Regions from separate parts of the Streptomyces sp. NPDC055962 genome, predicted to be linked through region 3. Evidence: riboswitches for the same ligand, from Rfam matches in the RefSeq annotation. Region 3 holds a riboswitch; each other region holds the start of a gene.
What was found. Region 3 has a riboswitch for cobalamin ahead of ACFC51_RS28395 ((2Fe-2S) ferredoxin domain-containing protein). Riboswitches for the same ligand answer to the same signal wherever they lie in the genome.
Positions count from the first base shown of each region.

Region 1: it holds a riboswitch for cobalamin, as region 3 does, so the genes downstream of both, ACFC51_RS18725 (ABC transporter substrate-binding protein) here and ACFC51_RS28395 ((2Fe-2S) ferredoxin domain-containing protein) in region 3, are expected to answer to the same signal.
Region 2: it holds a riboswitch for cobalamin, as region 3 does, so the genes downstream of both, ACFC51_RS02545 (ribonucleoside-diphosphate reductase subunit alpha) here and ACFC51_RS28395 ((2Fe-2S) ferredoxin domain-containing protein) in region 3, are expected to answer to the same signal.

Region 1 is NZ_JBHJYN010000006.1:29,308-33,106, reverse strand. It holds gene ACFC51_RS18735 (ABC transporter ATP-binding protein) at 1-370, opposite strand, end outside; gene ACFC51_RS18730 (FecCD family ABC transporter permease) at 367-1,452, opposite strand; gene ACFC51_RS18725 (ABC transporter substrate-binding protein) at 1,449-2,522, opposite strand; cobalamin riboswitch at 2,553-2,741, opposite strand; gene ACFC51_RS18720 (hypothetical protein) at 2,803-2,973, opposite strand; gene ACFC51_RS18715 (acyl-CoA dehydrogenase) at 2,970-3,799, opposite strand, start outside.
Region 2 is NZ_JBHJYN010000001.1:573,601-577,399, forward strand. It holds gene mctP (monocarboxylate uptake permease MctP) at 1-456, shown strand, start outside; gene ACFC51_RS02540 (GNAT family N-acetyltransferase) at 582-1,082, shown strand; cobalamin riboswitch at 1,123-1,259, shown strand; gene ACFC51_RS02545 (ribonucleoside-diphosphate reductase subunit alpha) at 1,395-3,791, shown strand; gene ACFC51_RS02550 (ribonucleotide-diphosphate reductase subunit beta) at 3,791-3,799, shown strand, end outside.
Region 3 is NZ_JBHJYN010000012.1:107,535-111,333, forward strand. It holds gene cobF (precorrin-6A synthase (deacetylating)) at 1-179, opposite strand, end outside; partial or broken gene ACFC51_RS28385 (hypothetical protein) at 281-474, opposite strand; gene ACFC51_RS28390 ((2Fe-2S)-binding protein) at 599-1,297, opposite strand; gene ACFC51_RS28395 ((2Fe-2S) ferredoxin domain-containing protein) at 1,329-1,712, opposite strand; cobalamin riboswitch at 1,776-1,900, opposite strand; cobalamin riboswitch at 1,984-2,149, shown strand; gene ACFC51_RS28400 (ABC transporter substrate-binding protein) at 2,188-3,225, shown strand; gene ACFC51_RS28405 (FecCD family ABC transporter permease) at 3,222-3,799, shown strand, end outside.

The DNA.
Region 1 (3,799 bases), on a different contig from region 3:
CCGGCGCGGACCAGGCGCGCCGGTGCGGGATGCGGCCGAGGCGTACGACGTCCAGCACGCTCAGGTCGACCTGGGTGACGGCGTGCTGGTCGACGACGGCCACACGGCGGGCCACGGCGCGCCGGCCGGTCTCGGCGAGGGTCCGGCCGTCGAGGGTGACGACCCCCGAGGCGGGGGCGAGCACGCCCGCCATCACCCGCAGCAGTGTGGTCTTGCCGGAGCCGTTCGGCCCCAGCAGACCGACCGTCGTGCCGGGGGGCGGGGCGATGCTCACCCCGTCCAGGACGATCCTCCCGCCGGCCTCCCGGCTGACCCGCGCGGCCCGCAGCCCGTCGGGGAAGGTGTCCGTTCCGTGCCCTGCCGTCGTCATGCGCTCCTCCGGGTGCGGTGGAGGACGAGGACGAAGGCGGGCACCCCGATGAGGGAGGTGACCACGCCGACCGGCACCTCCTGCGGGTCGAGGACGGTCCTGGCCAGGGTGTCGACCCAGACCAGGAAGATCGCTCCGGCGAGCGCGGTCACCGGCAGCAGCCTCCGGTGCCCGGAACCGGTCAGCGCCCGGGCGGCGTGCGGCAGGACGAGCCCGACGAACCCGATGGCGCCGGCCGAGCTGACGAGAGCGGCGGTCAGCAGCGCGGTCGTGCACAGCAGCACGAGCCGGGTGCGGGCGACGTGCACCCCGAGGGCGGCCGCGGCGTCCTGACCGAAGGCGAAGGCGTCGAGGGTACGGGCGTGCCCGAGGCAGATCCCCAGGGTCACCACCAGCACGGCCGCGCACGTCCACACCTCGCTCCAGCCGACCCCGCTCAGCGAGCCGAGCAGCCAGAAGAGCACGCCCCGGGTCTGTTCGGCGTCGGCGGCGGTCATCACGACGAAGGAGGTGAGCGCGGAGAACAACTGCATGGCCGCGACCCCGGAGAGGACGACCCGGTCGGTGGACCCGCCGAGCGTGTGGCTGAGCAGCAGGACGAGACCGAACGAGCACAGCGCCCCCGCGAAGGCGCCGGCCGAGACCGACACCGCTCCCCCGCCGACCCCGAGGACGACGACCACGACCGCCCCCGTCGACGCTCCCGAGGAGACGCCGAGGACGAAGGGATCGGCGAGCGGGTTCCGCAGCAGCGACTGCATCACGGTGCCGCAGACCGCGAGCCCGGCACCGCACACCGCGGCGAGCAGGGTGCGGGGCATGCGCAGGTTCCAGATGATGCCGTCCCGGATCGGGGTCAGCCGCGCATCACCGAGGCCGAGGTGCGAGGCCACCGCCGACCACACGTCCGGGACGGAGATGCGGGCGGGGCCGATGGTGACGGCGACCGCGACGGACAGGAGCAGAAGGGCTCCTCCGGCGCTCCACAGGAGGCCGTCGCGCAGGACGCGCGCCCCGGCGGCCGGCCGTGCGGCGGAGGGCACCTGGACGCGTGTGTCCGGAGCGTGCCCGGTCTTCGTCACTTCGCGAGCCCGAACGAGCGCAGCCCGGCCGCGACACGCTCCACGCCCTCCACCGTGCGGATGGTCGGGTTCATCGCCTGACCGCTGAGCAGCACGTACCTCTTGTGCCGTACGGCGTCCAGGTTCTTCGTGGCGGGGTCGGACTCCAGGAACTCGATCTTCTTCCGGGCGTTCTCGGCCGTCTGCGACCTGCGGGTCAGATCGCCGATGACCAGGACGTCGGGGTTGCGGTCGGCGACCGTCTCCCAGTTGATCTGGGGCCATTCCTCGTGCGTGTCGTCGAAGACGTTCTTCGCGCCGAGCTCCTCGGTGATGATGCCGGGGGCGCCGCAGCAGCCCGCGAGGTAGGGGGCCTCGGCGTTGGCGAACCAGTAGAGGAGGGTGGCATCGGAGGCGTCGATGTCCGCGGTCGCCCTGTCGATGCGGCCCCGGAGGCTCGTGACCAGCTCCTCGCCCCTCTCCGGGACGCCGAACACCGCGGCCAGGTCGCGCACTTCGTCGTAGACGGGGTCCATCGTCAGCGGCTCGGCGCGGGAACCGTCACCGCTGCCCGTGTTGTCCTTGCCCACGCAGTCGGAGGGGGCGAGGTAGGTCGGCACGCCCAGGTCCTCGAACTGGTCGCGGGACGCCACTCCGCCCTTGCCGAGGGTCGATTCGAACGAGGCACTGACGAAGTCGGGTTCCTGGGCGAGGACCTTCTCGGAGGACGGCTGGTTCCCTGCGATGCGGGGAACGGTGGCCTCGTCCTTCTCCAGCCCCTTCATCACCGGGTCCGTCCAGGTCGCGGTGGCGGCGAGCCGGTCGGCGAGGCCCAGGGAGAGCAGGATCTCGGTCGATCCCTGGTTCAGGGAGACGGCGTGGTGCGGAGCGGCGTGGACGGTGACCGTACGGCCGCAGTTCTCCAGGGTCACGGGGTAGCCGTCGGCGGACCCCTCCCGCGCCGCGCCGTCGGATGTGCTCCCGCCTCCGCCGCAGGCGGTCAGGAGGACAAGTCCCGTGATGAGCAGGGCGGTTCGGCGTGCGGTGCTGGCTATGGGCGGCACAAGGTCCCTCTGCGGTTCTGGGCTCATGCGCGAAGCCCGTGACGGAGTTCCGCTCCCGGTACGGAAGCGGGTGCCAGCAGGTCTTCGGACTCGGGTTCGTCCGGACGGAGCGCCTTCCCGGTCCACCCGAGGGGTGATCCAGTGGCCGTGGCCCCGCCCGTCCCCCTCACCGCTGCGCGTCAGCTCCGGATTCGCACCGGATTCCCTGACTCCCCATGGAGTGTGACTGGCGTCTGCAAGCTATCACGCGGTGCGGCGACGGCTTCGAGGGCCGTCGCCGCCTCCGTTCCCGGCCGGGCTCGGCGGGTCAGCGCTTGGGGTGAACCGATTCGCCGCGGTCCGTCCGCGGTTTCCCGCACCGGCGGGCGAGCACGGACGTCGTGCCCCAGTAGGCCAGCAGGACCGCGCGCAGTCCAAGGGCCTCCAGGCGCTCGCCCACCCGGCTGCACACGGCCCGCTCCCCGCGTTCGGCACTCATCGGGCCTCCGCCGGGGAGGAGATCCAGGGGCCCTCCGGATCGTCGTAGGCGTCCGCGTAACCGGGCCCGGCGATCGGCCAGTCGGCGAGCAGCGCCTCGGGCAGGGCGAAGGAGTCGGCGAGTTCGCGCGCGTGCGCGGCGACGGCCGCGATCAGCTCCTCCCCGGTCTCCGCCAGCGCGTCGACCTGATCGCCGCTCAGGAGTCCCGCGGCCAGCAGATCGCCGCTGTTGCGGGCCACCCACTCGGTGGCGAACAGCCGCTCAAGCTCGCCCAGCCGGTCCCTGGCGGCTCCCTCGGGGAGCGCGGCGCGGGCCTCGGCGTACGCCTCGGCCGCCTGCCGGTACGCGAAGGCCTCGACCCCGCGCAGGGCGGGTCCCGAGGCCGCGTTCCAGCGGCCGAGCGCGTCGGCTTCGGGCGCGCGCACGACGCGCTCGCGGGCCCGCGCGAACCAGATCTCCTGGACGGAGGCGAGGAGCTTGCGCAGGAACAGCGGGTCGGACAGGTCCCCGGGGTTCGGTGGCCGGTCCGGGCCGCCGCCGGAGGGGTGCGCGGCGAACAGCATGTCGGCCGCCGCCTTCGCGTACAGGGCGATGTTGTCGCCCTCCGCGGTGATGGCGCCCTCGACGCCGGTGACGAGTTCGGTCATGCCGTTGTTCTCCAGCAGCGCCTGTGCGCCGCAGCGTTCGCGGCTCTCGACGATCACCTCGCGGGCCCGCCAGGTGATCCACGCCTTGGCCACGTCGACGAGCCGCCCCGCCTCCGCCCCGCCGTCCTCGTCCGTGCGCGTCTCCCACCGCTCCTGCGCCCTGCGGTACAGCAGGGTCA
Region 2 (3,799 bases), on a different contig from region 3:
GCCTTCGTCCTCACCATGGACAAGACGGTGGCGATCAACTTCCAGCTGCTGGGCGGCATCTGGATCCTCCAGACGATGCCGGCCCTGGTGGGCGGCCTGTTCACCCGGTGGTTCCACCGCTGGGCCCTCATCGCCGGCTGGGCGGTCGGCATGATCTACGGCACGGTGGCCGCGTACGGCGTCGCCAGCCCGACCCAGAAGCACTTCGGCGGGTCCTCGAAGGAGATCCCGGGCATCGGCGAGATCGGCTACATCGGTCTCACCGCGATCGTGCTGAACATCGTCGTCGTGGTCGTGCTGACCTTCGTCCTGAACGCGCTGAAGGCCCCGGCCGGTGTGGACGAGACCTCTCCGTCCGACTACACGGCCGACGTCGGCGACCCGGGCGTCAAGGCCGAACTCCCGCCGGCCACGGTGGGCGCCCCCGGGGACGAGGAACCGCTGCAACGAGCGTAGGCCTCGCGTCGTCCGTCCCGGCGGGGTCTCCCCGCCGGGACGTCCGCGCGCGTGGGCCGGAGCATGTCGGCGCCGCCTCGGAAAGGCCGTGCGCCCGGCCCGCGGGCCGGTGCAGACTGGCTCCCATGGATGTCTCGATCAGACCGGTCCGCACCGAGGAGCACGAGGCCCTGGGTGAGATGACCGCCCAGGCGTACCTCGACGACGGGCTGCTGGACTTCGACGCCGACGACCCCTATCTGGAACAGCTTCGCGCCGTCGGGCGCCGGGCCGCCGAGGCCCTGGTGCTGGTCGCCGCGGACGCCGACGACGGCGTGCTGGGCGGGGTCACGTACGTCGCGCCCGGAAGCCCCTGGGCGGACATCGCCGGGGAGGACGAAGCCGAGTTCCGGATGCTGGCCGTCTCCGCGAAGGCGCGTGGCCGCGGTGCAGGCGAGGCGCTCGTGCAGGCCTGTGTCGACCGCGCACGTGCCGCCGAGGGGCTCTCCGGGATCGTCCTGTCGACCCAGTCGTCCATGGAGGCCGCCCACCGCATCTACCGCCGCCTGGGCTTCGTACGGACGCCTGAGCGGGACTGGAGCCCTGTGCCGGGCTTCACCCTCCTGACGTTCCGCCTGGCCTTCTGACCCAGCACGACACTACATCTGGGGGCTGCCATAACCAGCGGCCCCCACATGTATGCTCGACCTCGCTGTCGCCGCAGGGGAATCCGGTGCGAATCCGGAACTGTCCCGCAACGGTGTGATCGGTGCGCTTTCGCGCATCGCGGAGTCCGAAGACCTGTCGGCAGCGCGTCCGGCTCGACCGAACCGGACGCAGAGACGTCCGGGCCCCGCGGAGGGCCGGTGGACGCCGTGCGCCGTGCCCCCCTTCCCGGGTGCCGTCGTGTCCGGCTGCCCCGCTCCCGCAGGCCCTGAGCCGAGCGAGGGATAGCCCCAGTGACCATCGCGCCAGCAGACCCGGTTTCAGCCGCGGAACTCGAAGGCCGCACGACCGACGCGCCCGGGACCGCACTCCTGCGGACCCTGACCGGTCTCACCGCCGATCTGCCCGACACCGACCCCGGACGGGTCGCCGCCGCCGCGCTGCGCGGCCGCAACGCGCGGTCGGACGAGGCCGAGCTGCGCTCGCTGGCCACCGAGGCCGCCGCCGGCCTGATCTCCGAGGACCCGGCCTACTCCCGGCTCGCGGCCCGGCTCCTCACCCTGGCCATCGCGGACGAGGCCGCCGGCCAGGGGGCCGTCTCCTTCTCGGCGTCGGTCGCCGTCGGACACCGCGAGGGCCTGATCGCGGACCGGACGGCCGAGTTCGTCACGCTGCACGCCGCCGCCCTCGACGCCCTGGTCGACCAGGCCCTCACCGACGGCGCCGACGACCGCTTCGGCTACTTCGGGCTGCGGACGCTGCACAGCCGGTACCTGCTGCGCCACCCGATCACACGGGAGGTCGTCGAGACGCCGCAGCACTTCATGCTGCGCGTGGCCGCCGGTCTCGCCGAGGACACCTCCGAGCGCGCCCTGGGCGAAGTCGCCGCGCTGTACGGACTGATGAGCCGGCTCGACTACCTTCCGTCCTCCCCCACCCTCTTCAACTCCGGCACCCGGCACCCGCAGATGTCCTCCTGCTACCTGCTGGACTCGCCGCTGGACGAGCTCGACTCGATCTACGACCGGTACCACCAGGTGGCGCGCCTCTCGAAGCACGCGGGCGGCATCGGCCTCTCGTACTCCCGTATCCGCGCCCGGGGTTCACTCATCCGGGGGACCAACGGGCACTCCAACGGCATCGTCCCGTTCCTGAAGACGCTGGACGCCTCGGTCGCCGCCGTCAACCAGGGGGGCCGGCGCAAGGGGGCCGCCGCTGTCTACCTGGAGACCTGGCACGCGGACATCGAGGAGTTCCTGGAGCTGCGCGACAACACCGGAGAGGACCAGCGGCGTACGCACAACCTCAACCTCGCGCACTGGATCCCGGACGAGTTCATGCGCCGCGTGGACGCGGACACGGAGTGGTCGCTGTTCTCCCCCGCGGACGCCCCGGAGCTGGTGGACCTGTGGGGCGACGCGTTCGACGCGGCGTACCGCGCCGCCGAGGCGAAGGGGCTGGCCCGCAAGACGATGCCGGCCCGCGAGCTGTACGGCCGGATGATGCGCACCCTCGCGCAGACCGGGCAGGGCTGGATGACGTTCAAGGACGCCTCCAACCGCACGGCGAACCAGACCGCGGAGCCGGGCCGCGTCGTGCACTCCTCGAACCTCTGCACCGAGATCCTGGAGGTCACCGACGACGGTGAGACGGCCGTCTGCAACCTCGGTTCGGTCAACCTCGGCGCGTTCGTCGCCGACGGTTCGATCGACTGGGAGCGGCTGGACGCCACCGTCCGCACTGCGGTGACCTTCCTCGACCGGGTCGTGGACATCAACTTCTACCCGACCGAGCAGGCCGGGCGCTCCAACGCCCGCTGGCGCCCGGTGGGTCTGGGCGCGATGGGCCTCCAGGACGTCTTCTTCCAGCTGCGCCTGCCCTTCGACTCCCCCGAGGCCCGCGCGCTCTCCACGAAGATCTCCGAGCGGATCATGCTCGCCGCGTACGAGGCCTCCTGCGGTCTGGCCGAGCGGTCGGGCCCGCTGCCCGCCTGGTCCGAGACCCGTGCCGCGCGCGGCGTGCTGCACCCCGACCACTACGACACCGAACTGCACTGGCCGGAGCGCTGGGACGCGCTGCGCGCCCGCGTCGCGAAGAGCGGGATGCGCAACTCCCTGCTGCTGGCCATCGCGCCGACGGCGACGATCGCCTCGATCGCCGGGGTGTACGAGTGCATCGAGCCGCAGGTCTCCAACCTCTTCAAGCGCGAGACGCTCAGCGGCGAGTTCCTCCAGGTCAACGCCTACCTGGTGGACGAGCTGAAGCGGCTGGGCGTCTGGGACGCCCGCACCCGCGAGGCGCTGCGCGAGGCGAGCGGGTCCGTGCAGGGCTTCGCCTGGATCCCCGAGGACGTGCGGGCTCTGTACCGCACGGCGTGGGAGATCCCGCAGCGCGGCCTGATCGACATGGCGGCGGCCCGTACCCCGTTCCTCGACCAGAGCCAGTCGCTCAACCTGTTCCTGGAGACGCCGACGATCGGCAAGCTCTCCTCCATGTACGCGTACGCCTGGAAGCAGGGGCTGAAGACGACGTACTACCTGCGGTCGCGCCCGGCGACCCGGATCGCCCGCGCGGCGTCCGGGAAGGCCGCCGCCTCCGCCCCCATCCCCGTACAGCAGGCCGCCGCCCCCGACGCGGACGCCATCGCCTGCTCCCTCGAAAACCCCGAGTCCTGCGAGGCCTGCCAGTGATGAGCACC
Region 3 (3,799 bases):
TGCGCGTGCTCGTCCAGCATGCGGTGGCGCAGATCCGTGAGCGACGACGTGTGGTTCCCCTTTCCGACGATGAAGAAGACGTCGGCGCGGCGCAGCGCCTTCACCGCGCCCAGAGTCAGATGGTCGGGGTCCCCCGATCCGATGCCGATGACGAGGATCCGGCGTGGCTGCATGGTCATGGAACGCAGTCTGGCAGGCGCGTCCCCGACCGGTGCCGCCGCGTGCGGTACGGGGGAACGCACGCCGTGGTGCGGGGCGAAGGCAGTCCCGTTGTCCGATGGACGACCACGCCGTCCAGCAGGACGGCGACGGCCGGGCGGAGCCCGAACTGCTGGAGCATGCGGTCGTCGCTGAGGACGAAGGCTCCGAAGAACGGGAGAGGGGGAACACCTCGTGGTCCATGGACGGCCCGAGGAGGATCGCGAAGATCAGCGCGGGAACGAAGGCTTCGACGGGGCCCGGCTTCGCTGCGAACCTCCATGCTGGTGCGGACAGGGCCGGCAGGGCGATCGCGCCGGCCAGCAGGGCCGGGACGGGGCAGCATGGCGCGCCGGCGGTCGCCCTGGGTCCTGCCCTTCGGGACGGCGCCGCGCACGGCTCATGCACGCGGGCGCCCGGCCAGTCCGCAGTCTCCGCACATCGAGCCGCGCGGCGCGCGGTAGTAGAGGCAGCAGCTCCGGCGGCGGAAGGCGAGTTCGGGTCCGGTGAGCACGCCCGTGCCCGCCAGTCGTCCGGTGTCCAGGAGCGTGGCCGTCAGGGCGGTGAGCGGTCGGCGTACATCGGGGCGTGCCGCAAGCAGGGCGTGGGCCGCCCCGGCGAGGGCCGACGCCGAGTTGCCGTCCAGCAGGCGCGGGGCGACCTTGACGCGCAGTCCGTCGGACAGTGCCGACAGATGGCGTGTCACCTGCTGGTAGAGAGCACGGGGTGCACCGTCGCCGAGCCGGTCGGCATACCAGCCGGCGGGGCGGGGCACCCTGAGGGCCGGTCCGTCGTCGGCGCGCTGGAGCCCCTCCAGATCGGGGACCATCCCGTGGAGTACGACGCAGGCCAGGGCCGGGGACCAGAGGCGGGCGGCGTGTCCGAGCTGGGCGACGGAGACGTCGATGCGTGCTTCGGGGGTGTGGTGGCGGCGGGCGACGGCCTCGGCGAGGTCGCTGAAGCCCTCCGCGTAGGAGCGGGCGAGCGGATGCCAGCCGTCGTCCTCGCCACCGATCCTGAGGGCGAAGAAGCCTCCGATCCCCGCCACGTCGTGCAGCGCGGCGGTGACGGATGCGGCTGGTGCGCGGGCGTCGTCCACGGGTCCTGCCTCTCGGTCCGGGCTGCCGTCGTCAAGGCCGGGGGGTCGTGTGCCGGCGTGGCGGTGTGAGGGTGCAGAGGTCGGGAACATCCGGCTGGGGTAGGACTCCTGGCCCGCCGGCCGTGGCCCATGCGGCGATGTTTTCGGTGGCGTCCGGATCGTTGACCAGTCTCGGCGAGACGGGTCGTGCGCCGACCGCAGGGCCCTCGGCGGAGGGCTGCACGACGATGACGTCGGCCTGCTCGCAGAGGTCCGGACAGGCGCAGAACCGGACCGGCGCCCGGGCACTCAGCCGCTCGGTCCGGGCGGCGTGGTCCACGCCGGTCACCTTCGGGGTGCCGCAGCAGCAGTCACGGCACAGGACGATCCGGCAGGGAACAGGTTCGCGGCCGGTCGGGAGGGTGCGGGCAGGCATGCGGGATCGTTCCTCTCTTCCGGGGAGACCCGCCCCGGTGGTCCGTCGAGGAGGCGACCGCGTGAGTCTCCTGGCTCTCGGGTCGAAGCTCGCGCCGCGCCTTCCCACCCGTGGGGGCAGTGGTCGTGTGCGGGGCTCGCTCGCCGATCACAGTGGCGGGACCGCGCCGGATTCTCACCGGCTTCCTCGGACCGCAGTCGCCTGTTGCTCCGGTCATACTTCCACCCTTTCGCTGTGGTGACAGCAGGGGGGCACTATGCCCGCGACGCGAAGAAACGTAATATCGCCAGGTCATCGCCGCGATGGGAATCAGGAAGCCGGTGTGAGTCCGGCACGGTCCCGCCACTGTGACCTGCGGTCCGTCCTCATCCGTACGCCGTGTGCAGAAGAGGAACCCGCCGGAAGTCAGGAGACTGGCCTGTCGCGGGCCCGTTCCGAGGAGCGCGGACTCCCCAGGAGGCTCTACGTGTATCCCTTGCCCACCCCTGCCCGCGCGGGTTCCTTCCCGGCCCGCCGGCACCCGGCCCTGCGGGGCGCGGCCGCGGCCCTTGCCCTGTCGGCCGCCCTGCTGACCGCTGGCTGCGGCTCGTCCGGCGGCAGCGCCGCGAAGCCCGCGGATACGGCGTCGTCACCGGAGGGCTTTCCGGTCACCATCGACAACTGCGGGGTCAGGACGACCTACGAGAGGCCGCCGTCCCGGGTGGTCACGATCCATCAGCATCCTGCCGAACTGATGCTCGCCCTCGGTCTGAAGGACCGCATGGTGGGCACCGCCTTCCCCGACTCGGCCGTCCTGCCCGAGTTGAGGAAGGACTTCGAGGCGATACCCGAACTCGCCCGGCGCGAGCCGTCCTTCGAGAAGATCCTCGATTCCGAACCCGACCTCGTCTACGGCGGCTACGGCAGTGCCTTCGCCGAGAAGGAAGGCCGCTCCCGGGAAGCGTTCGCCGACGCCGGGATCGACACGCAGCTCAACCGCGAGTACTGCGGAAGGAAGCGGGTGACGGTCGAGGACACCTACGCCGAGGTCCGCACCATCGGCAAGATCTTCGGCGTCTCCGGCCGTGCCGAGAAACTGGTCTCCGACCTGGAGGACCGCGTCGGCCAGGCGAAGTCCGCCGTCGAGGACCGGCCGGATGTGCCGGTCTTCGTCTACGACAGCGGAGACAAGAGCGCGTTCACGGCGGGCGGGAAGGGGCTGGGCACCGACCTGATCCGGCTGGCCGGCGGAAGGAACGTCTTCGCCGATCTGGACGACGTCTTCGGTGACGTCTCCTGGGAGCAGGTGGTGGAACGCCGCCCCGAGGTCATCGCCGTCTACGACTACGCCGGCTCCGGAAGCGTCGAGCAGAAGAAGAAGTTCCTGCTCGCCCAGGACGCCCTCGCCGACGTCCCCGCGGTGAGGAACAAGCGGTTCGTCGTCCTGCCCCTGACCGCGACGCTGGTCGGCATCCGCTCCGCGTACGCGGTGGACGACCTGGCCCGGGGGCTGCACCCGGAGAGCTTCCGGTGACGCCCGCCGCCACCGGGGCACCCGCCGGTCGGCCCGTGTCCGCCGGAAAGAGGTCCGGACCCGCGCCGGGCCGCCGCGCGCCCTTCGCGTGCGGACTGGGCGTGCTGGCCGCGCTGCTCGTGGCGTCCGCGACCGCGGGGCTGGCCATCGGCTCGGTCCACGTGCCACCCGGCCAGGTCTGGGGCATCGTGACGCACGCGCTCGGAGCCGACTGGACGGAAGCCGGCTGGTCGGGAGCGCGGGAGACCATCGTGCTCGACGTCCGGGCACCCCGTGTCCTGCTGGGGGCGGTGACCGGTGCCGGGCTCGCCGTGGTCGGCACCGCGATGCAGGCACTGATCCGCAACCCGCTCGCGGAGCCCTACCTGCTCGGGGTCTCCTCCGGGGCGTCCCTCGGCGCCGTCACGGTCATCGTCTTCGGCATGGGCTTCCTGGGACCGCTCTCCCTCTCCGGTGCCGCCTTCGCCGGCGCACTCGGCGCACTGGTCCTCGTCTACGTCACCGCCCGCGCCGGAGGACGCATCACCTCCACGCGGCTGGTGCTGTCCGGCGTGGCGATCGCGGCGGTGCTCAC